One region of the Thioalkalivibrio sp. ALJ15 genome, then DNA from elsewhere that is predicted to be linked to it. Evidence: riboswitches for the same ligand, from Rfam matches in the RefSeq annotation. Region 1 holds a riboswitch; each other region holds the start of a gene.
The links. Region 1 has a riboswitch for cobalamin ahead of bluB (5,6-dimethylbenzimidazole synthase). Riboswitches for the same ligand answer to the same signal wherever they lie in the genome.

Region 1 (5,832 bases):
GCAGATACGGGATCACGCCCAGCACCGGCTTGCCGGTCTCCTGCTCCAGCCAGTCCAGCCCCGGCTTCAGGAGCGAGATATCGCCGCGAAAGCGGTTGATCACGAAGCCCCGCACCCGCGCGCGCTCCGTCTCGCTCAGCAACGCGAGCGTGCCAACCAGATGCGCAAACACCCCGCCCCGGTCGATATCCGCGACCAGGATCACCGGGCAGTCCACCGCCTCGGCAAAGCCCATGTTGGCAATATCGCCTGCGCGCAGGTTGATCTCTGCCGGCGAGCCCGCGCCTTCCACCAGTACATGCGCGTACTGCGTGGTCAGCCGTCGATGCGAGGCCAGCACGGCCTCGCGGGCGACGGGCTTGTAGTCGTGGTAGGCACGAGCATCCAGCTCGGCCGCAGGACGGCCGTGGATGATCACCTGCGCCCCCTGATCGGAGCTGGGCTTGAGCAGCACCGGATTCATGTCGGTATGCGGCTCCAGGCCGCAGGCGGCGGCCTGCAGGGCCTGGGCACGCCCGATCTCGCCGCCGTCCAGGGTGACTGCACTGTTCAGCGCCATGTTCTGCGGCTTGAACGGCACCACCGACAGCCCACGGCGATGCAGCACCCGGGCCAGCCCGGCCACCAGCACGCTCTTGCCGGCATCCGAGGTGGTCCCCTGCACCATCAGCGTGGTCGCGCTCACAACGCCTCCAGCCCCTGTTCCAGGCGGTGCCATTGGGCCTCGTCGCCCGGCAGCCCGAAACGCAGGCTGGCGGGGTCGTCGAAACGCCGCACCAGGATCGCCTGTCGCGCCAGCGCATCCTGAACCGCGACCGCATCATCGCGGCGCCCCCAGCGAAACAGTGCGGTGCCACCTTCGGTAGCGATTCCGTACCGCCACAGCAGCTCTTCCAACCGCGCACCCGCCGCGGTCAGGTTCGCGCGCGTCTGCTCCTGCCAGGCGCGATCCTCCAGCGCTCGGGTGGCCGCCCAGCGCGCCGGGCCAGACAGCGCCCACGGACCCAGCCGCTCCGCCAGCGCCGCCCGCAGCGCCGGCTCCGCCGCCAGGAATCCGACCCGCGCCCCGGCCAGACCGAAGAACTTGCCCAGCGACCGCAGCACCAGCAGCCCCGGGCCCAGGTCCGTGCCCGGGTCGGCCGCCAACAGGCTGTGCCGGGGGCTGGTATCCATGAAGGCCTCGTCCACCACCAGCCAGCCGCCGCGTGCCGCAAGCCCCTTATGCCAGCGCAGCAGCGTCTCCACGGTCACGCGCAGTCCAGTCGGGTTGTTCGGGTTGACCAGTACCAGCACATCCAGCTGCGGCAGGCGTGCCTCGATCGCGGCCGGCGCCGCGTCGCCAAGCGCAGGAAGCGCCTCGACCCGATGCCCGGCCATGCGCCAGGCCCGCGCGTGTTCGTTGTAACTGGGCGCGAGGAGGCCAACCCGAGCAGCCGCTGGGCGAAGCTGTGGCAGCAGCTGGATGGCCGCCTGCGAGCCCGCCAGGGGCAACAGCCCTTTGCAGCCGTAGTACCGCGCCGCGGCCGCCTCCAGACCGTCGTCGGGCTCCGGCAGGCGCGCCCAGACGTCCGCCGGGGGCATGGGCAGCGGATAGCCGTGCGGGTTGATGCCGGTAGACAGGTCCAGCCATTGCTCCGGCGCCACCCCGTAATGCCTGGCAGCTGCGCGCAGTCCGCCACCATGCACCTGGGTTAGCACGGCCCCGGTCGGTGCCGGCCGCGCTCTGTTCGGGTCAGAAGATCGCAAGGCTCACCCCGATGACAAGCACGCCCATCCACAGCGCCAGCGCCCGATCTACCAGCCCCATCGCCGCACGGATGCCGGCGGCATCCGGTGCCGCGCCCATCCCCAGGCGCGGACGCCACTGACGCTCGCCGTGATACTGGCTGGCACCGCCCAGCACCAGCCCCAGTGCGCCCGCCCCAGCGGCCATTACCGGCCCAGCGTTCGGGCTCTTCCAGGCCGCGGCCTGCTCGCCCCAGCACTGCAGGGCATCGCGAGTGCGCCCGGCCAGGGCATAGGCCAGCGCGGTCATGCGCGCCGGGACCCAGTTCAGCAGGTCATCCAGCCGCGCCGCGGTCCAGCCAAAGCGCGTGTAACGCGCATTGCGGTAGCCCCACATCGCATCCAGCGTGTTCACCAAGCGATACAGCACCACCCCCGGCGCACCGGCCACCAGGAACCAGAAAATGGTGCCGAATAGGGCATCGTTGCCGTTCTCCAGTACCGACTCCACCGCAGCGCCGCTGACCCCCGCCACATCCAGGGCCTCGCTGTCGCGGCTGACCAGCATCTGCACCTGCTGCCGCGCCTGGCCCAGATCGCCGGCCTCCAGCGCCCGGGCCACGCGCTCGGCGTGCTCGTCGAGGCTGCGCCAGCCCAGCGCCAACGCCAGTACCAGCAGCCCTACCAGCCAGACCGGCAGGAGCTGCTGCAACCAGACCGTCAGCAGCACAAAGGGCACCACCAGGACGGCCAGAAGCAGCGCGCCGCGGGCCCGACCATCGCGGTAGAACCGGGCCTCCAGGCGCTGGACCAGCAGCCCGAACCCGGCCAGCGGGTGCCAGCGGCGCGGATCGCCGATCAGGCGATCCAGCACCAGCGCACCAAGCAGCGTGAGGAACGCGATCAGCATCGGGTCATCCACTCGCTGAGGAACCGCCGGGTGCGTCGGTACGGCTGCCCCAGCGATTCTCGAACACCAGTTCGTCCAGCGACCGTCGCTGATCCCAGCCCTCGGTTTCCAGCATCGGCCGCTCGTAGAACGCATCCACATGACCCAGACAAAGGATCGCGATCGGCCAGGCCCCTTTCGGCATCCCCAGCTCCCCGGCCAGCCAGTCCGGGTCGAACAGCGACACCCAGCCCATGCCCAGGCCCTCGGCCCGGGCCGCGAGCCACAGGTTCTGGATCGCACACGCGGCGGAGCACAGGTCCATCTCCGGGATGGTGCGCCGACCCAGCACGTAGCGCTCGCGCCCATCGGTCAACGCGACCACCAGCAGCTCGCCCGCATCGCGGATACCTTCGAGCTTCAGCCGGTGCACCTCGGCGGCACGCTCGCCGCAGGCCTCGGCCGTGCGTGTCTGCTCCGCCGCCACATGCCCGTGCAACGCATCGCGCAGCCGCGCGTCGGTCACCCGCAGAAAGCGCCAGGGCTGCATGTAGCCCACGCTGGGCGCCTGGTGCGCGGCCTCCAGCAGGCGCCGCAGGGTATCGGGGTCCACCGGGTCCGGGCGGAAATGCCGCATGTCCCGGCGCTCGCCGATCACGCGATAGACCGCTGCGCGCTCCGCCGAGGCGAACGCGTTCGGATTCTCTTCTGACTGGTTGGGAGCTGGGGCCGTCATGAGGTTCCGTCGAGGCGACGGCGCGGCGAAGACACGAAGGAACAGGCTTTTAGGAACGCACCTGCGCCCTCGACCGTTGCCCGCCGCACGGTCGCAGGATGAATCACCGCCAGGCCGGTCTCCGGGCTTGCGAGCGTCGGAGGATGCCGACCGGCAGACGCCTTCCCGGGCACAGGACCCAGTGGCCAGTCTGCCGAGCGATTTACCGCTCGCTTACCGTTGCGGGGGCAGCGCCGGACTTGCACCAGCTTCCCGTTTCACCTGCCAACTGCAGGCACCTGACGAAAGCGGAGCATGATACGCGCTCAGGGTGCCCCCGACCAATTTGGGCACCAAACCATCTTGCCCTTGCTGCTATGATGAGGCGCTTTCGCTGCCCGTGCGGCGCCCCGAAAACACGGTATTGTTTACGTTACGAACAATCCACAACAGTCGGATTTTTAATGACTTTCACTTCCCTCAAACGCCAGTTAACGGCCCTTGCCGCGCTACTCCTGTGCGCGGGGCCGACACTGGCCGAACCGGTCACGGTGACCGACGATGACGATCGCGAGGTCACGCTCGACCGGCCCGCCGAACGTATCGTCAGCCTGGCCCCGCACATCACGGAAGTCCTGTTCGCCGTCGGCGCCGGAGAGCAGCTGGTCGGCGTCACGCAGCACAGCGACTTCCCGCCGGAGGCGGAGATGATCCCGCGAGTCGGTGGCTACAGCCGCATCGACCTGGAACGCGTGGTCGAAATGGACCCGGACCTGGTGGTCGCCTGGCGCAGTGGCAACTCCAGCTCGCAGATCGAGCGCCTGCGCGATCTGAGGCTGACCGTCTATGTCTCGGAACCGCGCAGTTTCGAGGGCGTGGCCACCAGCATGCGTCGCATGGCGCAGCTGGCCGGTACCGAGGAACGCGGCGAGGAGGCGGTGCAGGCCTTTCTCGACGAGATCGAGACGTTGCGGCTGGACTATTCCGACCGTGACCCGGTCCCGCTGTTCTACCAGGTCTGGGAACAGCCCCTGATGACGGTCAACGACGATCACCTGATCGGCGAGGCCATCCGCCTGTGCGGGGGCAAGAACGTGTTCGGCCACCTGGACCGCCTGGTGCCGCGCATGGACCGCGAGGCCGTGATCGAGGCCGATCCGGAGGTGATCATCGGCGGCGGCATGGGCGAGGACCGGCCGGACTGGGTAATTGCCTGGGAACAATGGGAGGACATGACTGCGGTGCAGCGCGCCAACCTGTTCTTTATCCCGCCGTCGCTGCTCCAGCGTCACACGCCGCGGATTGCCGAAGGGACCCGGCTGATGTGCGAAGAGCTGGAACGGGCCCGTTCACGCCGGGACGACTGACCAGCCGTGACGCGCTCCTTCCTCCTCGCCACGGGGGTCCTGCTCCCGGCGTCGCTGCTTGCGATCCTGATCGCGCTGGCCTATGGCAGCGTCGCCATTGCTCCCGGCGACCTGCTCGCGGTGATTCAGGGCGAAGGGAGCCGCCTGCACAACACGCTGGTACTGGAACTGCGCCTGCCACGCGCCCTGGCCGCATTCGCCGCCGGCGGGCTGCTGGGCGTCGCCGGTGCCCTGATGCAGGTGTTGCTGCGCAATCCGCTGGCCGATCCCTATGTGCTGGGCCTCTCCGGCGGGGCTTCGGTGGGTGCCCTGCTGGCCATGCTCGCGGGGCTGTCGATGTTCTCGGTCTCGGTCGCCGCATTCGCAGGCGCGCTGCTGTCCACGGTGATCGTGTTCGGCCTGGCGCACGGCACCGGCAGCTGGACGCCGACCCGATTGCTGCTGACCGGCGTGGTCGTGGCGGCCGGCTGGGGCGCCGTGATCAGCTTCCTGCTCGCCGTGAGCCCGACCGCGGAGCTGCCCGGGATGCTGTACTGGCTGATGGGCGATGTCTCCCACGCCCGCAACCCCTACCCCGCCTGGGGTGTGCTGGTGCTGGTCGTGTTGCTGGCCCTGCCGCTGGGACGGACGCTGAACGTGCTGGCGCGCGGCCCGATGCAGGCGGCCGCACTGGGCGTGGCCGTGCGGCCGGTGGAATGGACGATCTACGTCGCGGCGGCACTGATCACCGCCACGGCGGTCATGCAGGTCGGTGCGGTGGGCTTCGTCGGACTAATCGTGCCGCACATGCTCCGGCTGATCTTCGGCAACGACCAGCGCGTGATCCTGCCGGCCTCGGCACTCGGCGGCGGCATCCTGCTGACGCTGGCCGACACCCTCGCCCGTACGATGATCGCCCCGGAGCAGTTGCCCGTCGGCGTGATCACCGCGATGCTGGGCGTCCCCGTATTCCTGTTCCTGCTGTACCGGAGCCGCTGATGCCTCCGCACACTGCCGACCCCCAACGTCACGGCGACCCCCATGCGCCGGGTGCCGAGAGCGTGCACGAGGTGCCAGGGCCGGACACCCTGCTGGCCACCCACGATCTGGTCATCGACATCCCGGAACGCGCCAGCGGCTCACCCCTGGACCTGACC
Region 2 (5,832 bases), on a different contig from region 1:
CCGGTGCAATGGTGGCGTCGCCAATCCGTTATACGCAGGAAGGTGCCGTGGAAACGGCACCCGAAAACCAGCAACGGCAGATGCAATCAGCCGCGTTTGTTGGCCGGCTGCCAGAGGACTTCCGCGCCGTTCTCGTGACGTGCAAGCACACGGCAGAGCACGAACAGAAGATCCGACAGGCGGTTGATGTAGGCCAGTGAACTCGGCCGCAGCGCCTCATGGTGATTCACCGCCACCAGACGACGTTCCGCACGGCGGCATACCGTACGGGCGATATGGCAGTCGGCCGTGGCCGGCCCACCGCCCGGCAGGATGAACTCCTCGAGCGGCGGCAGATCGGCGTTGAAGCTTTCCAGCTCGACATCGAGCCGCTCGACAGAGGCATCCGGTAGCGCCTGATGCCCCGGCACCGCCAGCTCCGCCCCCAGGTCGAACAGCTCGTGCTGAACCAGGGCCAGCACGCGCCGAACCTCTTCCGGGAGATCGTGGACCAGGACCCGGCCCACGACACTGTTCAGCTCGTCCACGTCACCAAACGCCTCGACGCGGTGGCTGTCCTTATCCACCCGCGAGCCATCCCCCAGGCCAGTCCGGCCTTCGTCACCCGTGCGGGTCGCAATCTTTGACAGTCGATTACCCATGCATCACCTCTGCTGGTAGCGCAGCTTGACGAAAGCGGCCCGACCCGGCTGGTTGTAGCCCCCTTGGGTCTCGTAATCCTTATCAAGCACATTACTAACCGTCGCCCGGAGCTGCCATTCCCGATGGATCTGATAGCTGGCGCGCAAATTCAGCAGGCCGTAACCGGAAAGTCGGTCGTTATTACCGGTATCGTCATACGATCGACTCTTGGCAATGGCTGTAGCTCCAACGGAAAACCGCCCGAACTCTCGGTCCAGATCCAACCTCGCACTTACCGGCGCCCGGCGCGACAGCTCCTTTCCGGTTTCCCGGTTTTCGGCATCCAACAACGTCATCGAGGCACGAGAATTCCACGGACCGAACTCATGGCCACCCTCGATCTCCAACCCACGAATCCGCGCCTCTTCGATGTTTTCAGGGAGAGGGGAGCCGGTAATAAGGTTATCGACGCGAGCCTCAAACACCGCAACGTCGACGTACGTGTGACCGGCTGAGTACCGCGCACCGAGTTCATACGTTTCTGACTCTTCTGGATTTAAGTCTGGATTGCCACGGAAAAACCCTACATCTGGGAAATAAAGATCGTTAAATGTCGGAGCCTTGAAAGCCGTCCCATAGGATGCCCGCAGGCGCAGGGCATCGGTGGCCTGCATGCCCCAGGCGATCTGACCCGTGGTCTTTGCACCGAACTGCTCGTTGTCGTCGTAACGCAGCGAAGCTTCCAGGTCGTGGTTGCCAAGTTCGGTGCGCAAGACCGAATACACGCCAACGTTGTAACGCGAGTCCTCGTCATAATCGGTGGTGCCATCAACCTGGTCCTCGTAGGCATCCACTCCGGCCACTAGGTCGGTGCGATCCCCAAGTCGGAGATCGTTGCGCCAGGTCAGCTGATTCCGACGCGTATCGAATCGATCGATGCTTCCACCAAGCACGCCGCCTTCCGTCACATCGTCACTCTCATCCCGTGACTGCCCGAGCGTGACTTCCGAGTCCCAGCGGGCGGTTACCGGAATACGAACACCGGCCCGCAGGGCGGCGTGCACGAAATCCGTGTAGGCACGGTCATACGGCCCCAGACGGCCAAAAGAGTCCGGGTCGGCGGGGTCGACGAGGCCGAATTCGTCCGCATCGTATTCCGAGCGGCCCTCCGAATACAGCATGTTGCCGAATAGCTCGATGCCGTTGGGGAGCCGATGCGACAGCTTGCCGGCCAGCGAGGTGTTCTTGTAACCGTCAGGGTCATCGTCACCGACGTCGTCCTGCACGTTAATCCCATCGGTCTCGAAGTGGCTAACCGAGAAACTGTAGTTCGTGTTCTCGGTGCCGCCGGCAACGCCGACTCCGGTCTCCCACGTGTCAAAACTTCCGCCTCCGACAAATGCGTTGACCTTCGGCGGTCCTTCTCGACCTTCTCGGGCAAAGATCTGGGTCACGCCGCCAATGGCATCGGACCCATAAATGGACGTTCGAGGGCCCCGCACGATCTCCACTCGTTCGATCTCCTCCGGCGGCAGGAACCGCCAACTCGCCCCGCCGGTGGTCGCAGAGCCCATGCGAACTCCATCGATCAAAAGCAGGTGGTGATCAGATTCGGTACCCCTCACGCGCACACTCGACTGTTTACCAAATGGGCCGGCACCACTCACCGATACGCCAGCGCGCCCATCTAAAAGATCGGTGAACTGCTGGGGCTGCAGGCGTTCGATTTCCTCGCGGTCGATGATGGTCACCGAAGCGAGCGTCTCGTCGACGGTCTGGGCGATTCGCGAGGCGGTAACCTGGACGGTCTCCAGCGTCTGCGCGTCGTTGGTGTTCGGCGTGTCCGCAAGGGCGGGACCGGTGGCCAGCAGGATGGCCGTGGAAAGTGCTGTGCGTTTCATGTCGTCCGTGTCTCCCGGCGAGCCGCCCGCACGCCGTAAATTCGTCGGGACCACGCAGGCAGGGGGAGAGAGGCACGAGGGGGACCGGGCACAGCCGCTATGCGACCAGGCCCGATCATCCGCCTCGCATGCCCGCCGCATGCCGCGCGATCATTCCCTGGCCGGTCTCCGGGCTGACGAGCGTTCCGGTGCGGCGCCTTCCCGAACGATTCCGTTCAGTGGCGTGTGCCGCGACCATCAGAGGCCGTCATGGCCTCTCGCTCGATTACCGTTGCGGGGGCAGCGTCGGATTCGTCCGCAGGCATCCAGATACCTGTAGCGGGCTCACCGAACTTCCCGTTTAACCCCTCGGCGAGACACGCCGAGGGGCACCAGAAAACGCACGAAAGCCTACACAGTTGGTCAAGAAATTACCAGACCCGGGAAATACGCGGCGTCAGGATCGCTGGGCCTCGGCCTGCACATAACGTGCGCCGCTCTTGAGCAACCGCCCCCAGGACTTGTCCTGCAGCATGGCGTCAAATTCCGGCGACCGTTCGGCACGCAAAGCCACCGGCGCCGCCTGCGCGCCCTCCTCCACCGGATGGGCGGCCAGCATCTCCAGGCGGTCGGGATTGGCGCCATATTGCCGTACCAGGAAATCACGCATGGAGTCGGACAGCGGCAGATGGTAGATGCGCGTCAGACGCAGGGCCAGCCATTCCGCCATACGGCTAAGATCCTGACGCACCATACGCACCATCGCCGAACCCAACCCCGCCTTGGCATCCGCACTCATGCCGACGTACAGGCCTCCGAGATAGGCGGCGGGATTCGCATAGATCGCGCGCTGGATACTCGGGTTGGTCAGGTCGACCAGAGGCTCCAGAATCAGTGCGAGCTGGATGCCGATGCGCTTGGCGGTGTCCGCATCCAGTGGGTGCCCACCAAAGTAGAACAGGTCGCCCTCGCGCCGGATGCCGAGCTCGGACAGGTACTCACAGAACCGGTCGGCCAGGCGCAGCTTCTGGTCGTCCGCCAGCTCGATCACCTCTTCGCTCACGCGGATACCGCGCGCACTGCGCTTGAACCAGCTCTGCTGCCCCTTTCTCTCGACCTGCTGTCGTCGCAGCGCCTCCCAGCGCTCGACCGCGGCGGTATAGCGACTCTGCGCCTGCATGAGCTGGTCCCGCGCCGCGCGCAGGTCTTCGACATGACGCAGCGCCCGCCCCAGCAGGCGGCCTTCCGGCGAATTCACAGCGGGGCGGGACTGTTCCAGTTGCGAAAGTGCATCCAGCACCTCGCGCCCGATACCCAGAGTCGGCGAACGCAGGACCTGCGGATCCAGGCCACTGGCCGGGCTTTGCGCCAGCAACATCGCGAGCGAGCGCAGGCGACTGACCACACCCGCCTGAGCGACGCGGAAACGGTTGCCCTGATACTCCAGCCGATCCAGCGCATGCCCCAACCGCCAACCACCCGACCATTCGAAACTCAGCCGCCGGATCTGCCGCCCGTTGACCATCTCGAAGGCCAGTACAAACATGGCCTGCGTATCATCCAGTGAGCAGCGCGACAGGTCATCCGAGTCCGCCGCTGAAAACAGGCGGTCCAGAAATTGATCGATCCGCCGGACGCCATCCTCACGGGTTGGCGCGACGCCCTGAAGCCGGTCGCGCAGCGGATCCGCCAGTTCGGAGGCATCGTGGTGCAGTTTTTCCAGCGCGGCCAGACGAGCATCCGCAGTGGCATCCACCAGATCCGCGACGCGCGAGCGCAGCCCCAGCCGACGGTAGATCTCGATCTGCTCGGCCGCTGCTGCGAGGCTGGTATCGCCGGTCATCTCGCGCACCGCGACCGCGACGCCTTCCGGCGAGATATCCACCTCATGAAGCAGAACCTCGGCGGCCTTGCGTCGCCGCATGTCCGGCGCCATCTCGGCCATCGCCAGGTCGCGGGTCACGAACAGCAGGTCCGGCAAAAAGTCGATCGTATTGCGCAGCTGATCGCGTGAGCGCTCCTGCCGCTTGCCCCGCGTGGCATCGGCAATAAACCGCGCCAGCAGGCCAATCACCCCGAACAGCAGCGTGTAGACGGCAAAAAAGATGAAATTCTGGGCCGGGGCGGCGTGGCCAAAGCCCAGGAAATAGCCCCCCTGCATCGCGAGGAAGGTCACCGGGCCGGCCGCCCACAGCAGCTGCAGCATGTTGAGCGACCAGGGCACCTTGCGCGCGGTCGCCGCGACCTCGGTGATCCGGCTGCGCCCGGCCGCCTCGATCAGCACATGGTCCTGGCTCGGACTGGCGGCCTGGGGGGCCTCCTGCCGCTGTTGCCGCTTGCGAAACCTGCCAAACACGCGTCGTCCCTGCCCCCTCAGCGTTTCCGTGAAGTGTAGGGAAAACAGACCGGTTGCGGGTGCCCGGTCAGGAAAAAATGTTCAGGGAGCCAGGAAGTAGTCCGCAATCCCTACGCAGCACTGCGACCCCGGACTGCCGCCTCCCCCGGCGGCGTCGAAACCACCTTGGGCGCCTCGTCGGCATACAGATAGTCGCGGGTGAGCGGCACGGCATCCTGCTGTTTGGCCACCTGGATGTGGAACACCACCTGGCGCCACCAGCGGAAGGTCGCCTCGCAACTGGCCAGATAGAACTCCCACATGCGGCAGAAGCGCTCGTCGAAGTGGCCCACTGCCTCGGCACGGATGTTCTGGAACCGCCGATACCACTCGGCGAGCGTCTCCGCATAGTGCAGCCGCCAGAACTCGATATCGGTGGTATGCAGCGGGGTCGGCTCCAACGCCTCCATCACCTCGGACAGTGCCGGGGTATAACCGCCAGGGAAGATGTACTTGCTCAGCCAGGGGTTGGTGGTCCCCGGAGGCCCCTGGCGGCCAATCGTGTGCAGGACGGCCACGCCATCGTCCTTGAGCAGGTCGTTCACCCGCTGGAAGAACGTGCCGTAATTGGGCACGCCGACATGCTCGAACATGCCGACACTGACGATCCGGTCGTACTGGTCGTCGTGTTCGCGGTAGTCCTGATAGAAAAAGCGCACGCGATCGTCCAGCCCGCGGCGCTTCGCCTCGGCCTGGGCCACTCGCAGCTGCTCCCGGGACAGGGTGATTCCGTCCACCTGGACATCGGCATTCTCGGCCAGGTGAAAGGCCAGCCCACCCCAGCCGCAGCCGATATCCAGCACCCGCTGACCGGGCTCCAGCACCAGCTTCTTGCGCAGCATCGCGCACTTGGCCTGCTGGGCCTCCTCCAGGGTCATGTCCGGGCGCTCGAAATAGGCACAGCTGTAGAACATGCCTTCGTCGAGAAAACGGCGG
Region 3 (5,832 bases), on a different contig from region 1:
CTCGCCGGGCTGGCCCCGGATGCCCGCATGGCGCTGGACACGGCGGCGACGGTGATCGGCGGCGCACGGCATCTGGAGATGCTGCCGGAGCGGCCGGGGCAGGAGCGCCTGGTGTGGCCGTCGCCGCTGGAGACCGCGCTGGACTGGATCGAGGCGCGCGCCGGGCAGCCGCTGTGCGTGCTCGCCAGCGGCGACCCCTTCTGGTTCGGGGTGGGCGCGACCCTGATGCGGCGTTTTCCGGCCGCGCAGACCTGCGTCTGGCCGGCGCCCTCGGCGTTCAGTCTGGCCGCCGCGCGCATGGGCTGGCCGCTGCAGCAGACCCGCTGCCTGTCGGTGCACGGCCGGCCGATGGAGGCGCTGCGGCCCTGGCTGCATGACGGCGCGCGGCTGCTGATCCTGAGCCGCGACGGGGATACCCCGGCGGAACTGGCGCACTGGCTGACCGGGCTCGGCTTCGGCGATTCCACCCTGACCGTACTGCAGTCCCTGGGTGCGGACCGCGAGGCGGCGGTCCGCGAGCGCGCCGGGGCCTGGCCGGAGGTCGCGATCGAGGCGCTGAACACCGTGGCGCTGGAGTGCCGGGCCGATCCGGCGGCGCAGGTGCTGGCGGCCAGTGCCGGCCGGCCGGAGGCGCAGTTCGAGCAGGACGGACAGATCACCAAGCGCGAGGTGCGGGCGGTGGCGCTGGCCCTGCTGGCGCCCGGACGCGGCGAGCGGCTGTGGGACGTGGGCGCGGGCTCCGGTGCCATCGGCATCGAGTGGATGCTGGCGGATCCGGCCAACACCGCCGTGGCCATCGAGCCGCGCGCGGAGCGCCTGGAACGCATCGCGCGCAACGCGAGCACGCTGGGGGTGCCGACGCTGCGGTGCATCCACGGGCGGGCGCCGGGGGCACTGGGAGACCTGCCGCCACCCGATGCGATCTTCATCGGTGGCGGGCTGACCACGCCGGGGCTGGTGGAGCACTGCATCGGCCAACTGCGCCCGGGCGGGCGGCTGGTCGCCAGCAGCGTGACCGTGGAAGGGGACGCGGTGCTGGCGGCGGCGCACGAGCGCCACGGCGGCGAGCTCACGCGGATCAACGTCAGCCGCGCGGAGCCGCTGGGCGGCATGGCCGGCTGGAAGCCGCTGCGGCCGGTGACCCTGTGGTCGCTGCGCCGGAGCTGAGGGAAACGCCGAGCGGGGCGCGTGTCCGGGTGACCCCCGGGGTCGGCTTCGCCTCGGCCTGCACGGCCGGCGAGCTGGAGGCATTGGTCCGCGAGGTGCTGGCCGAGGCGCACGCAGTGTTGCGGGCGGGGGGCGGCGAGGCGATCGAGATCCGGCAGCTGGCGGCCCCGGGGCACAAGGGCGACAGCCCGGTGCTGTGGACGGCCGCGCGCGACCTGGAGCTGGAGCCGGTGTTCGCGTCGGCGGCCGCGCTGGCCGCGCGCGACGCTGCCTTGTCCACGGACTCGGCGCGCTCGCGTGCCGTCGCCGGGGTCGGTTCGGTGGCGGAGGCGGCGGCGCTGGCGGTGGCCGGCGACGGGGCGCGCCTGCTGCTGCCGCGGCGGCTCTCGGCACGGGCGAGCTGCGCGGTGGCCGTGCGGACGGTGAACGGGACAGACGGGAATTTCGAGGAGTTTTGATGACGGTTCATTTTGTCGGAGCGGGGCCGGGTGCGGCCGATCTGCTGACTTTGCGCGGGCGCGATCGTATCGCGGCCTGCCCGGTATGCCTGTATGCCGGTTCGCTGGTGCCGGAGGCGGTGCTGGAGCATGCCCCGGAGGGGGCGCGCGTGGTCAACACCGCGCCGCTGACGCTGGACGCAATCATGGAGGAGATCGAACGCGCCCACGCGGCGGGCCAGGACGTGGCGCGCCTGCACTCCGGCGATCTTTCGGTCTACAGCGCGCTGGGCGAGCAGATCCGTCGGCTGGAGGCGGCCGGGATCGATTACAGCATCACGCCCGGCGTGCCGGCATTCTCCGCCGCCGCCGCGACCCTGGGGCGGGAACTGACGGTGCCGGAGGTGGCGCAGTCGGTGGTGCTGACGCGCACGCCGGGACGGGCGTCCTCCATGCCGGAGCGCGAACGGCTGGCGAGCTTTGCCGCCACCGGGGCGACCCTCGCGATCCACCTGTCGCTGCACAATATCGAGACCGTGGTCGAGGACCTGCGGCCGCACTATGGCTGCGACTGCCCGGTGGCGATCGTGTTTCGCGCCAGCTGGCCGGACGAGAGCGTGGTGCGCGGTACGCTGGGGAATATCGCGGAACGGGCGCAGGCCCTGACCACACGGCGCTCGGCGCTGATCCTGGTGGGCCCGGCGCTGGACCCGGGCGATTTCCGCGACAGCGCGCTGTACGACCCGGCGCATGTGCGCCGTTACCGCGGCATGGACGGGGACTAAGCGGTGGCGCCCCTGATCTTCCGCAGGCAGGGATAACGCCGGTGGGTGTTGTGGGACACGGGGCTTTTCGCCTGCAAGCAGGCTCCCACATCGCCAGGAACCTGTAGGAGTCTGCTTGCAGGCGAAGGCGGTTTCTTCCCGATCAGGGTCACGGCAAGGGGCCGCCATGCGGCGGCCCCTTGGTTCCCGGCCGGTTTAGCGGCGGCGGTAGTTGTCGTGGCAGGCCAGACAATGGTGGCGCACGCCGTTCAGGGCCTCGGTGGCGCGAAGCTGGAAGTCTTCGTTCTCCAGGTCGTCGGCCGACTCCACCTTGCGCTGCAGTCGTTCGGCGGCCTCGCGGTAGGCTGCCTTGTACTCGGAGAACTCCGGGTCCTCCCAGGCCGCGGGCAGGGCCCCGGGTTCGCCGTCCCGCGCTGGTGTCTCGCGTGCGAACCAGGTTTCGATGTCGTCGGCGCGGCGCGCCAGTTCCTCGGCCAGACCGGGCAGACGTTCGGCGAATGGTGCGTCATAACGCAGGATCTGCTCGATGCTGCGGTAGGTGGCCGAGGTGCCCTGCATGCTCTGCTGACGGAAGCGCTGGAAGGCCTCGGTCGCATCCACTTTGGCCGGATCGTCCAGGGTCTCGTCATAGTCGCCCCAGGGGCCCGGCATTGTGACAGTGACCTCCGCGGTGGCCGGGCTGCCGGTGGCAGCCAGCAACAGGATCGCAAAGAGGGTGGTTCTCAACGGGTGGTGGATCGGTTGCATCCAGTTCATGTCGATTCTCCCGGTCATTTCTCAGAAGCGGAACTGGTGCTGCAGGTGCAGCTCCCAGTCCGAGGTGTCGGTGTCGCGGTCCAGCCACATCAGTTGGGTCTTGTGCCGCTGGCCACGGTGATACCAGTTGAGGCCGGCACCCCATTCACGCTGCCAGCGCTCGTCAGTGCCAAGATCGTCGCCTGCGTCGTGGCGCAATACGGCGTGGCGCGCGGCGAACTCCAGTCCCTCCACCGGCAGCGACTGCGCCAGTTCCAGTTCGGCCCCCAGGTCGTGGTAGCTCGCGGTGCGGTCGGGGGAGACATCGCGGCGGAAGGCCGCCAGCGACAGCGAGGTATGGGCGAACTTGACCACCGCGTCGGCGGTGGCGGTGATCCAGTCGGCGCGTTGGTTGGCCACCGTGTCTTCGATGCCGCGGCTCCAGTCGCGCAGGTGGTTGCGGCTGGCGGCCTGTACGCCGGCGCCCAGGGCGACGGTGCGCTCCACGGCCTGGCCTAACGTGGTGTTGTCACGTGGGACTGCGCCGACCGGGGCCCACGCGCCGCGCGCGCTGAACAGGTGGCCGGATGTGGAGGGGCGATCGTCGCGCTGATCCAGACGTCCGCGACCGTCAAACACGCCGATGGCCCATGCCCGGTTGTCGCCGGCGCCGCCCAGCAGGGCGATACCGGTGTCGCGGCCGGCCGGAACCTCGAACTGGTTGCCGGCGATGCTCAGTTCGGTGAACAGGCGGTTGGGTCCGCCGATATCCCGCGACAGGCCGAAGGGGACCGTAAACTGGCCAGCCCGCAGGCCCAGGTGTTCACCCAGTGCGTACTGCAACCAGATGTCGCGCATGGACAGCTCGCCGCTGCTGAAATCCGGCTGCAGGCGGAAGCTCAGATCGGGGTGGAACAGGGTGCCCGAGGTGTCCAGCCAGGCACGACGGAAGTCGAATTCGCTGCTGGAGCCATCCGGGTCTCGTTCGTAGCTGTAGCGGCCCTGGATCAGCGGATCCAGGGTGACCTGCAGGCCGTCTTCCGCGTCGCCGAATTCGAAGCCGGCTTGTGCCGGCGCGATGCCCGCGGCCGTCATCAGGCACAGGGTGGCCAGGGCCGGGACGGCATGCTGTCCCGGTCGGAGATGGGTATGGTTCATTGTTGGGTTGCTCCCTTGGACGCGCGACCCCGCACGCCGTGGATGAAACGACGCCGGAAGCTGGACAGGGAGCAGGGGAGGCCGGGCGATGCGAGCACGCCGGACTGGCCCGCTCGGCCGCCCACCGCGGCGTCGGGTGTCGTCCAGGCCGGTCTCCGGACTCGCGAAGTGGATGCGCGATGCATCCAGGGCGGATCGCCTTCCCGCGGGCATCCCGGGGATGCGCCGCAGTGGCATTGGATCCGCCCGTCTCCGCCTACCGTTGCGGGGGCAGTGCCGGCCTTGCGAATGTCGATTCGCGCACCGGCTTCCCGATTATCCCCGGCGGCTGAGCGCCGGGGCACCTAGAGTGGGGCGAACCGTAATGGAGGGAAAAGGGGGGGTCAAGTTTGTCCGGGTATCCCGGGAAACGGTGTAGTGGGGGCGAACCCGGCTCCCCTGGAGGCTGATAATTGATGCAGATCATCTCCGGGGCGGATTTTGATCGCGACCAGGTTTCCGCGTCTGTAGGGTGGGTTTTAAGTGGTTTGGACCGAGTCTATTTCGGTTCGCGCCGATATCCGCTTCTCAGATGTCTGTTACTCATCTGTTACTCAAGGGAGACCTGTATGAAAACGCTTTCCGGATTCCGCATGACGGCGCTGGCGGCTTGTGCAGCCGTCGCGTTCGGGGCCGCAGCCCCGGCCGTGGCCGATACCGACTATTCCGAGTACCGCGACGTGTTCGAGCCGCTGCCGGCGCTGCCGCCGATCCCGGCGGACAACTCGATGACCAAGGAGAAGATCGAGCTGGGCAAGATGCTGTTCTTCGAGCCGCGCATCTCCAGCTCCGGCGTGATCTCCTGCGCCACCTGCCACAACCCGGCGCTGGGCTGGGCGGACCGCATCCCGCGCGCGGTGGGCCATGACGGCCAGGTTGGCGAGCGCAATACCCCGACCGTGCTGAATTCCGGCTTCTTCACGGCCCAGTTCTGGGATGGCCGCGAGGACGATCTGGAAGGCCAGGCCCTGGGCCCGATCCAGGACGCGATCGAGATGGCGATGCCGCTGGAGGAGGCGATCGCGCGCCTGGAGGAGTTCAACGAGTACCAGGAGAAGTTCGAGGCCGCCTATCCCGATTATGACGGCGACAACGTGATCAATACCGACCACGTGGCCAAGGCCCTGGCGACGTTCCAGCGCACGCTGAACACCCCGAATTCGCCGCTGGATCGCTGGCTGGTCGGGGACGAGGGTGCGATGAGCGAGCAGCAGATGCGCGGGATGAAGCTGTTCGCCGATAACGGCTGCGTGGCCTGCCACAGCGGACCGGCGTTGACCGACAGCAACTTCCATCGCATCCAGGTGCCGGGCTCGGAAGACAAGGGCCGCTATCTGGTCACGGGCGATGAGGCCGACAAGTTCGCGTTCAAGACCCCGACGCTGCGCAATGTGGCGCTGACCTACCCCTACATGAACAACGGCGAGACCGCGACGCTGGACGAGGCGATCCGCATCATGGGGCAGGAGATGCTGGGCATGGAGTTCAGCGATGACGAGGTCGCGGACATC
Region 4 (5,832 bases), on a different contig from region 1:
CAAAGCTGAAGATCCGGGGCTCCGAGGGATCGGCGGGATCCTCCCTGGTGACTCGTACCACGCGGTCACGCACGCGGGTGTTGTAGTAGGTTGCGTGAAGCGACATCGGGCCGCCGAAATAGTCGACCCCAATGTCCCAGGTAAAGCTCTTTTCCGGGTCCAGGTCCGGGTTGCCCCGAGTGATCTCGGTCTGGCCGGCCGGGGTCTGGCGTTCGCTCTGGCCCGTTATGGCTCCGGCGTCAGGAACGATGAAGGCCGTACCCGCTGATCCGCGGAGGTACCAGTCTTGTCCCAAGGGATGACTAGCGCCAATGCTCGGATTGAAGCTGGTAAAACGTGACCTGTCGGGCTCGAAGTCCGTGCCGTGTGGCGTGTCGAGCATTTCCAGCTTGATCCAGTCGTGGCGTGCGCCGACGGTTAGGACAGTATCCGTGGGAAGCCGGGATTGTTGCCGTGCGAACAGCCCCGTGGTTTCGCGTCGGCTGTCTGCGGAGTTGGGCTCGATGCGGTTGCCGTCCGCGTCCCAGCGAAGTGCGCGCTGTTCTGCCCGCTCATGATCCATGCCGAAGGTCAGGCGGTGTGCATTACCCCACTGCCAGGTGTCCTTGATCTGCACCCCGCGCCAGTCGACCACGTTTCTCGAGGAACGGTATTCGGGGGCGCCATCCACCACCTCCATATTCGTGGAATCCTCGCGGGCCCCGTAGATCAGCAGGCTGATCTCGTGATCGCCCATATAGCCGGTCAGACGGGTCTCGCCACTGTAGCGGTCTACATCCTTCTGTCCTTGTTGGTCGGTGCCATACGCAATATCGCCCGGAGATTCGACATCGCGCGCGAGTACGCCTTCTAGGGACATGTCCAGCCACCAGCCGTCGGTCAACATGGTGCCCGCGTGGAGGCTGGCATCGTACTTCGAGAAGGAAGTATTATCGCGTCGGTCGCCACTCCCCATGCGGAAGTCGTCCCGCTGCTCGCGGGCGCCTAGTCCCAGAGTGATGTCCGTGCGCTCATTTGCGCTTCCCCCGGTGACCAGCTCGGCCTCGCGGGTGTCGAAGCTTCCGTAACCGAGCGCGATGCGGCTCTCCCACGGACCGGTTTTCCGCCTAGGGATGACATTAACTACGCCCGCCATCGCGGACGAGCCATAAACCGAGGACGCCGGACCACGCAGGACCTCGATGCGCTCGATCCCGGAGGGACTGATAAGGGACAGGTTAGTCGCTCCGGCGGGCCGGTCATCGTAGAGCAGCAGCGTGCGTTGATTGATCCCGGAAAATTGGGGGCGGAAGCCGCGCATGCCGATGCCCGAGAGCATTCCTGGGTACTGCACGACATCGACGCCGGCGCGTTTCTTGAGCAGATCGGTCAGATCGTTCGCGGCCGTCTTTTCGATCTCTTCCTCGGAGATGACCTGAATCGCCTGAGGTTCGTCGCTCACGGCGCTCCCGGTGCGTGAGGACGTGACAACCACGTCGTCCAGTCGTGGTGTCTCGGCCCCGGAGGTGTCCAGTGTGTCCGCTGCCACCGACGCGAACACCCCGGGAATCAGCCCCAGTGCTGCCAGCGCCGCGATGGGTTTTCGGGTTCGGGGAAAAACGGGAAGGGCTGCCGGCTGGCTATTCGGCCGGCTGTTTCGATGGTTCATGGTTTCCTCTCCGGCGCGCCGCCCGCGCACCCTGCTGTGGGCCAGGTGCGGCACTCGGAGAGCGAACGCACGGACCCTGCGCCCCGGGCGTGGATCAGCCCGGGGCGCAGGGTCCGTCGTCGGAAAGGACCCGAAGAACGAGCCGCGCAAAGCCCTCCGCAATGCCGCGTGGATGCTTCAGGCCGGTCTCCGGGCTCGCGGACGGGTCCTTCCTGGACCGGGGGCAGGGCACCTTCCCACGCTTGCGCGCAGTGGTCTTCGCCGTGCCCGGGGTACCGCTTGGTTCTGCGGCACCCCCGTCTCGCCTACCGTTGCGGGGGCAGCGCCGGACTGGTTTGCTCGGTGGGGCAAACGTACCGGCTTCCCGTTTAACCAGTCGGGTTAAACCGACTGGCACCTGAAGCAAGGCGCTGGAGGTTAATGGATCGCGTGTACGTTCGCAAGAATGCGCTGAGTGCGGTTCATGAACCCCATTCAACTCTTTCCCGATGAGGAAGAAGACTTAGCCAGGCTCCCTGGGTGAGCCACCGCCGGTCGAACGCTGGGAGCACATATCCAGCTGAGGGAGACGTCATGGCGCAGAATCGGGTCCAGTTTCAGCGAAGCGTATCGTTCCGGAGTTTATGGCGCATCACGGTACGCAGGCGCCGCGTCCAGGCGGCGCTGCTGTGGGATGGGGCTGCACAGTCAGGAATACGAGCCGGGGCTCTAGGTGCAAGCCGACCGACCCGGTCAGTGTCCCAGCGACGTCTGGCGGCATCTTCTGTCGCATTATGGCGTCCGTTGCATTTCGAGCCGGCGAATTTACTGCTGGGGCTATGCGGTGGCCGACCGCCTCTTCATCAACGTGAGAACGGAGCTGATCGGACAGGCGCCGGAGCCACAGGGGCGCAGGAGAAGATCAGGGGAATACGACACCGTTGAATTCGTGCTCTCAGTTGATTCGGGTCAGGTAGGATTCCAGCTCATTGGCCAGCCAGGTCACCACGGGACCTCCGTGGGCCTGTTCGGATTCCAGTACGCAGAAGGTCTTCCACCACTTAGCGGCCGGATGAGGGATTGTGCGAAGTTGTTCCTGGCGCAGGGCGCTGCTGATGAGCGGAAAGGGTAAATCGGCCCAGCCGGAACCTTCGATCACTGCGTCGCGGATTAATTCGTACTGCGTGAAGGCGAGGTAGTTGTCAGTGTCGGGAGACTCTGGGATCAGGCCGTCCCTGTCCAAATAGGCCATGACAATCTCCGTATGTCCGACGAGGTCGTCCTGCGTGACCCGGGGGAGGACTGCCAGTGGATGGTCGGTGGCGGTGACCGTAAGCATGCGCACGTCTGCAAGCTCTCGAAACCACTGGTAGCCCACGGTGAGCAACTGGGGCATCAAGCCGTAGGCCACATCCACGGCCTGGCGTTCCACAAGCTCCGGCAGCTCCCGGGGTGGAGCCAGATAAACGGATACGCTGGTATGCGGAAATGCGTGCTTCAGGCGACGTAGCAGGTCCCGCCACGTAGCCTCAGGGATGGCGTCGTCGCGGGCGATGCGCAACGCCGATTCGGCACCGCTCATGTGGTGCCGGCAACGGGCGTGGATCTGCCCGGCCACTTGCTGCAGGCGCTGGCAGTCGGTCACGATGCTGCCGCCCACCGGGGTGAGGTGGAGTTGATTGCCGCTGCGTTCGAACAGCACCACCCCCAGTTCGTCTTCCAACGCGCTTAAGGCGGTGCTCACCGTGGTGCGGCTGCGGCCGAGGGTGCGTGCGGCGGCCGCGACGCTGCCCTGTTTCACCACGGCGAGAAACGTTTCGATCTGGCTGTCTTTCATAGCCTCATGGTGACGGAAAACCCGTCGCTCAGCGACTCACGTTATTGAATTGGGCTCCCTAGAATAGCCAGCAATTCAATGGGAGGTCATCATGAGTTCGTTCTGGGCGCGGGAAAAAACGGCGCTGTATCTGTCTGCCACCATGGCCGGCATGTTTGCCCTTGGGGGTATCGTTTGGGGCTTGTGGGTTAACTCCCTGGTGATCCTGTTCGACGGGGCGTACTCCCTTGTAAGTCTGGTGCTGTCGTTGCTCTCGGTGTACGCCGCACGGGTTGTGCGGCGGCCAGCAAACCAGCGTTTCCCCTTCGGTCGTGCCGCGATTGAACCACTGGTTATTACCGTGAAGGGGCTGACTATTGCGCTGGTTTCCCTGTTGTCGATTGCATTGGCCTTGCACGCGCTGTTGACCGGCGGTCGCGTAGTGGAGACGGGCATGGCCATGTTATTCGCGGCCATTAGCGCAGTGGCCTGTGTGGTCGTGTGGGGTTATCTGCGCTGGGTGCAGGTTCGTACCCCCGGCGGGTTGGTCTCTGCCGAGCGCCGCCAGTGGCTGATGGATACGCTTTTGAGTGCGGCCGTCCTTGCGGGCTTCGGCCTGGCGGTGTTGCTGGAGCGCACCGCATTTTCGGAGTATGCCGTCTATGCGGATCCGGTCATGGTGCTCCTGGTGGCTGGATACTTCATTGGTGTACCGCTGAAGATGACCTTGGAAGCTGTACGCGAGCTGGTTCTGGCTGCCCCGCCGGCTGAGCTGAGAGCCCGGGTGATCACGGCTCTGAATGAGGCGGCAGTGCCGGCCCGGCAGGCACGCTATACGAAGGTTGGGCCGTACCTCCTTCTGGAGATTCGGTTGCCCGCAAGGGACATGCGGAGAGCCGAGCGGTTGCGTATCCGGCTTTACCGTTTATTAGCCGACTTGCCTGTCCGTCCGGTGGTCGTCATCCACACGGAGGGTCGTAAGGCGGAACGGGTCGTTGAGGCTGGGCCCTAGGGCAGTTGAGTCCTACCATCGGACTTGGAAGGCCCGCGGAGGCCGGCGATGGCCGGCCCCTGACGCCGGTGCAGCGCCGGATCCGGGAGTTGGAGGAAGAGAACCGCCGGCTGTGAGGGCAAGGTCATTCCAAAAAAGGCCTCGGAGCAGCGGTTCTGCGGTTTGCTGGAGATGAACCGGTCGGGCTACTGGGCATTGCAGACGTGCGGCCGGCGACCGCGCCGGCCTTGCACTGGGGCAAAGAGACGTTCGAACAGTGTGGGTGGCCCGTTGGCAGAAGCCGTGTGCAGTCGGAGCTGCGGATGGGCGATGTTGAGGTCGGCTGCTATCGGGTCCGCCATCTGATGGGGGAGGATGGGCTGTGCCGGGTCTGAAAGCGGGGGTTCGGGGTCACGGCGCAGCGGGACGAGCCGGAGGATGTGGTGGCGAAATACCTGGACAAGCAGTCCAGCCGCGTGCCCGCACGCGGCCTGTGTGGCGGACATCACCTACATACGGACCCGCGCGGGCTTGAAGGAAGTATCAGGCAAACCAGGGAGAGCCTCACCGAAGCATCACGGTCTACATCGTTGGCTACTACAACGAGCGCCGAAGGCGCGCGACCCTGAGCTAACTGTCGCTCAACGCATACGAGCGTAAGTGGGCAGCCCCAACAATTCTTGAGAGCAGGAAATCACCCGACCACTACAAGAAGTTAATCTGCTCTCAGATTCGACTCGTAGAGAGGGGTAGATGATGAGCCAGAGCCAAGCAAGCTTGACTTGGCAACTTCCCCCTCATCGCTATATCGGAGGTTTTTATGTACGATCCCCAGCTTTTCGCGTTGAGCGGTCAAGCCGCCCTTGTTACAGGGGCCGGCGCCGGAATCGGCCGAGCCATAGCCGAAAGTTTCGCCCGGGCCGGAGCTGCAGTAGTCGTCAGCGATCTGGATGCCGCTGCGGCCGCTGCGGTAGCCGAAGGTATCGAGGCCGAAGGTGGTCGTGCGACCAGCATGGCATGTGACGTTACCCGAGAAGAGGATCTTGCCGCAGCGGTGGCCAAACCGGTAGAGGCCTTCGGCAAGCTAACGCTCTTGGTCAGCAACGCCGGCGGCGGTGGACCCAAGCCCTTCGACATGCCTATGGAGGACTTTCGTCGCGCCTATGACCTGAACGTGTTTCCGCTGTTTCGCCTTGCCCAGCTGGCCGCGCCTGAGATGGAGAGGGTCGGCGGTGGCGCGATTCTCGCCATTACCTCGATGTCGGCCGAGAATAGGAACCAACACATGGCAGCGTACGGCTCCTCGAAGGCCGCCGCCAGCCACTTGGTGCGTAACATCGCCTTTGATCTTGGCCCAAAAAACATCCGCATCAACGGCATCGCGCCGGGAGCCACTCT

Region 2: linked by a shared signal. The riboswitch ahead of G015_RS0104830 (TonB-dependent receptor domain-containing protein) and the one ahead of bluB (5,6-dimethylbenzimidazole synthase) in region 1 are both predicted to bind cobalamin.
Region 3: linked by a shared signal. The riboswitch ahead of G015_RS0104730 (porin) and the one ahead of bluB (5,6-dimethylbenzimidazole synthase) in region 1 are both predicted to bind cobalamin.
Region 4: linked by a shared signal. The riboswitch ahead of G015_RS0109525 (TonB-dependent siderophore receptor) and the one ahead of bluB (5,6-dimethylbenzimidazole synthase) in region 1 are both predicted to bind cobalamin.

Annotation. Positions count from the first base shown of each region.
Region 1 is NZ_KB912060.1:103,982-109,813, forward strand. It holds gene G015_RS0111770 (cobyric acid synthase) at 1-685, opposite strand, end outside; gene cobD (threonine-phosphate decarboxylase CobD) at 682-1,644, opposite strand; gene cbiB (adenosylcobinamide-phosphate synthase CbiB) at 1,733-2,635, opposite strand; gene bluB (5,6-dimethylbenzimidazole synthase) at 2,640-3,350, opposite strand; cobalamin riboswitch at 3,445-3,647, opposite strand; gene G015_RS0111790 (cobalamin-binding protein) at 3,794-4,696, shown strand; gene G015_RS0111795 (iron ABC transporter permease) at 4,703-5,674, shown strand; gene G015_RS0111800 (ABC transporter ATP-binding protein) at 5,674-5,832, shown strand, end outside.
Region 2 is NZ_KB912057.1:254,258-260,089, forward strand. It holds gene G015_RS0104825 (cob(I)yrinic acid a,c-diamide adenosyltransferase) at 87-641, opposite strand; gene G015_RS0104830 (TonB-dependent receptor domain-containing protein) at 645-2,522, opposite strand; cobalamin riboswitch at 2,664-2,913, opposite strand; gene G015_RS0104835 (hypothetical protein) at 2,959-4,857, opposite strand; gene G015_RS0104840 (cyclopropane-fatty-acyl-phospholipid synthase family protein) at 4,968-5,832, opposite strand, start outside.
Region 3 is NZ_KB912057.1:232,909-238,740, reverse strand. It holds gene G015_RS0104750 (bifunctional cobalt-precorrin-7 (C(5))-methyltransferase/cobalt-precorrin-6B (C(15))-methyltransferase) at 1-1,167, shown strand, start outside; gene G015_RS0104745 (cobalamin biosynthesis protein) at 1,197-1,625, shown strand; gene cobM (precorrin-4 C(11)-methyltransferase) at 1,625-2,389, shown strand; gene G015_RS0104735 (cytochrome c) at 2,585-3,145, opposite strand; gene G015_RS0104730 (porin) at 3,167-4,282, opposite strand; cobalamin riboswitch at 4,411-4,645, opposite strand; gene G015_RS0104725 (cytochrome-c peroxidase) at 4,915-5,832, shown strand, end outside.
Region 4 is NZ_KB912059.1:41,953-47,784, forward strand. It holds gene G015_RS0109525 (TonB-dependent siderophore receptor) at 1-1,648, opposite strand, end outside; cobalamin riboswitch at 1,811-2,064, opposite strand; gene G015_RS0109530 (LysR family transcriptional regulator) at 2,583-3,464, opposite strand; gene G015_RS0109535 (cation diffusion facilitator family transporter) at 3,556-4,455, shown strand; gene hdhA (7-alpha-hydroxysteroid dehydrogenase) at 5,255-5,832, shown strand, end outside.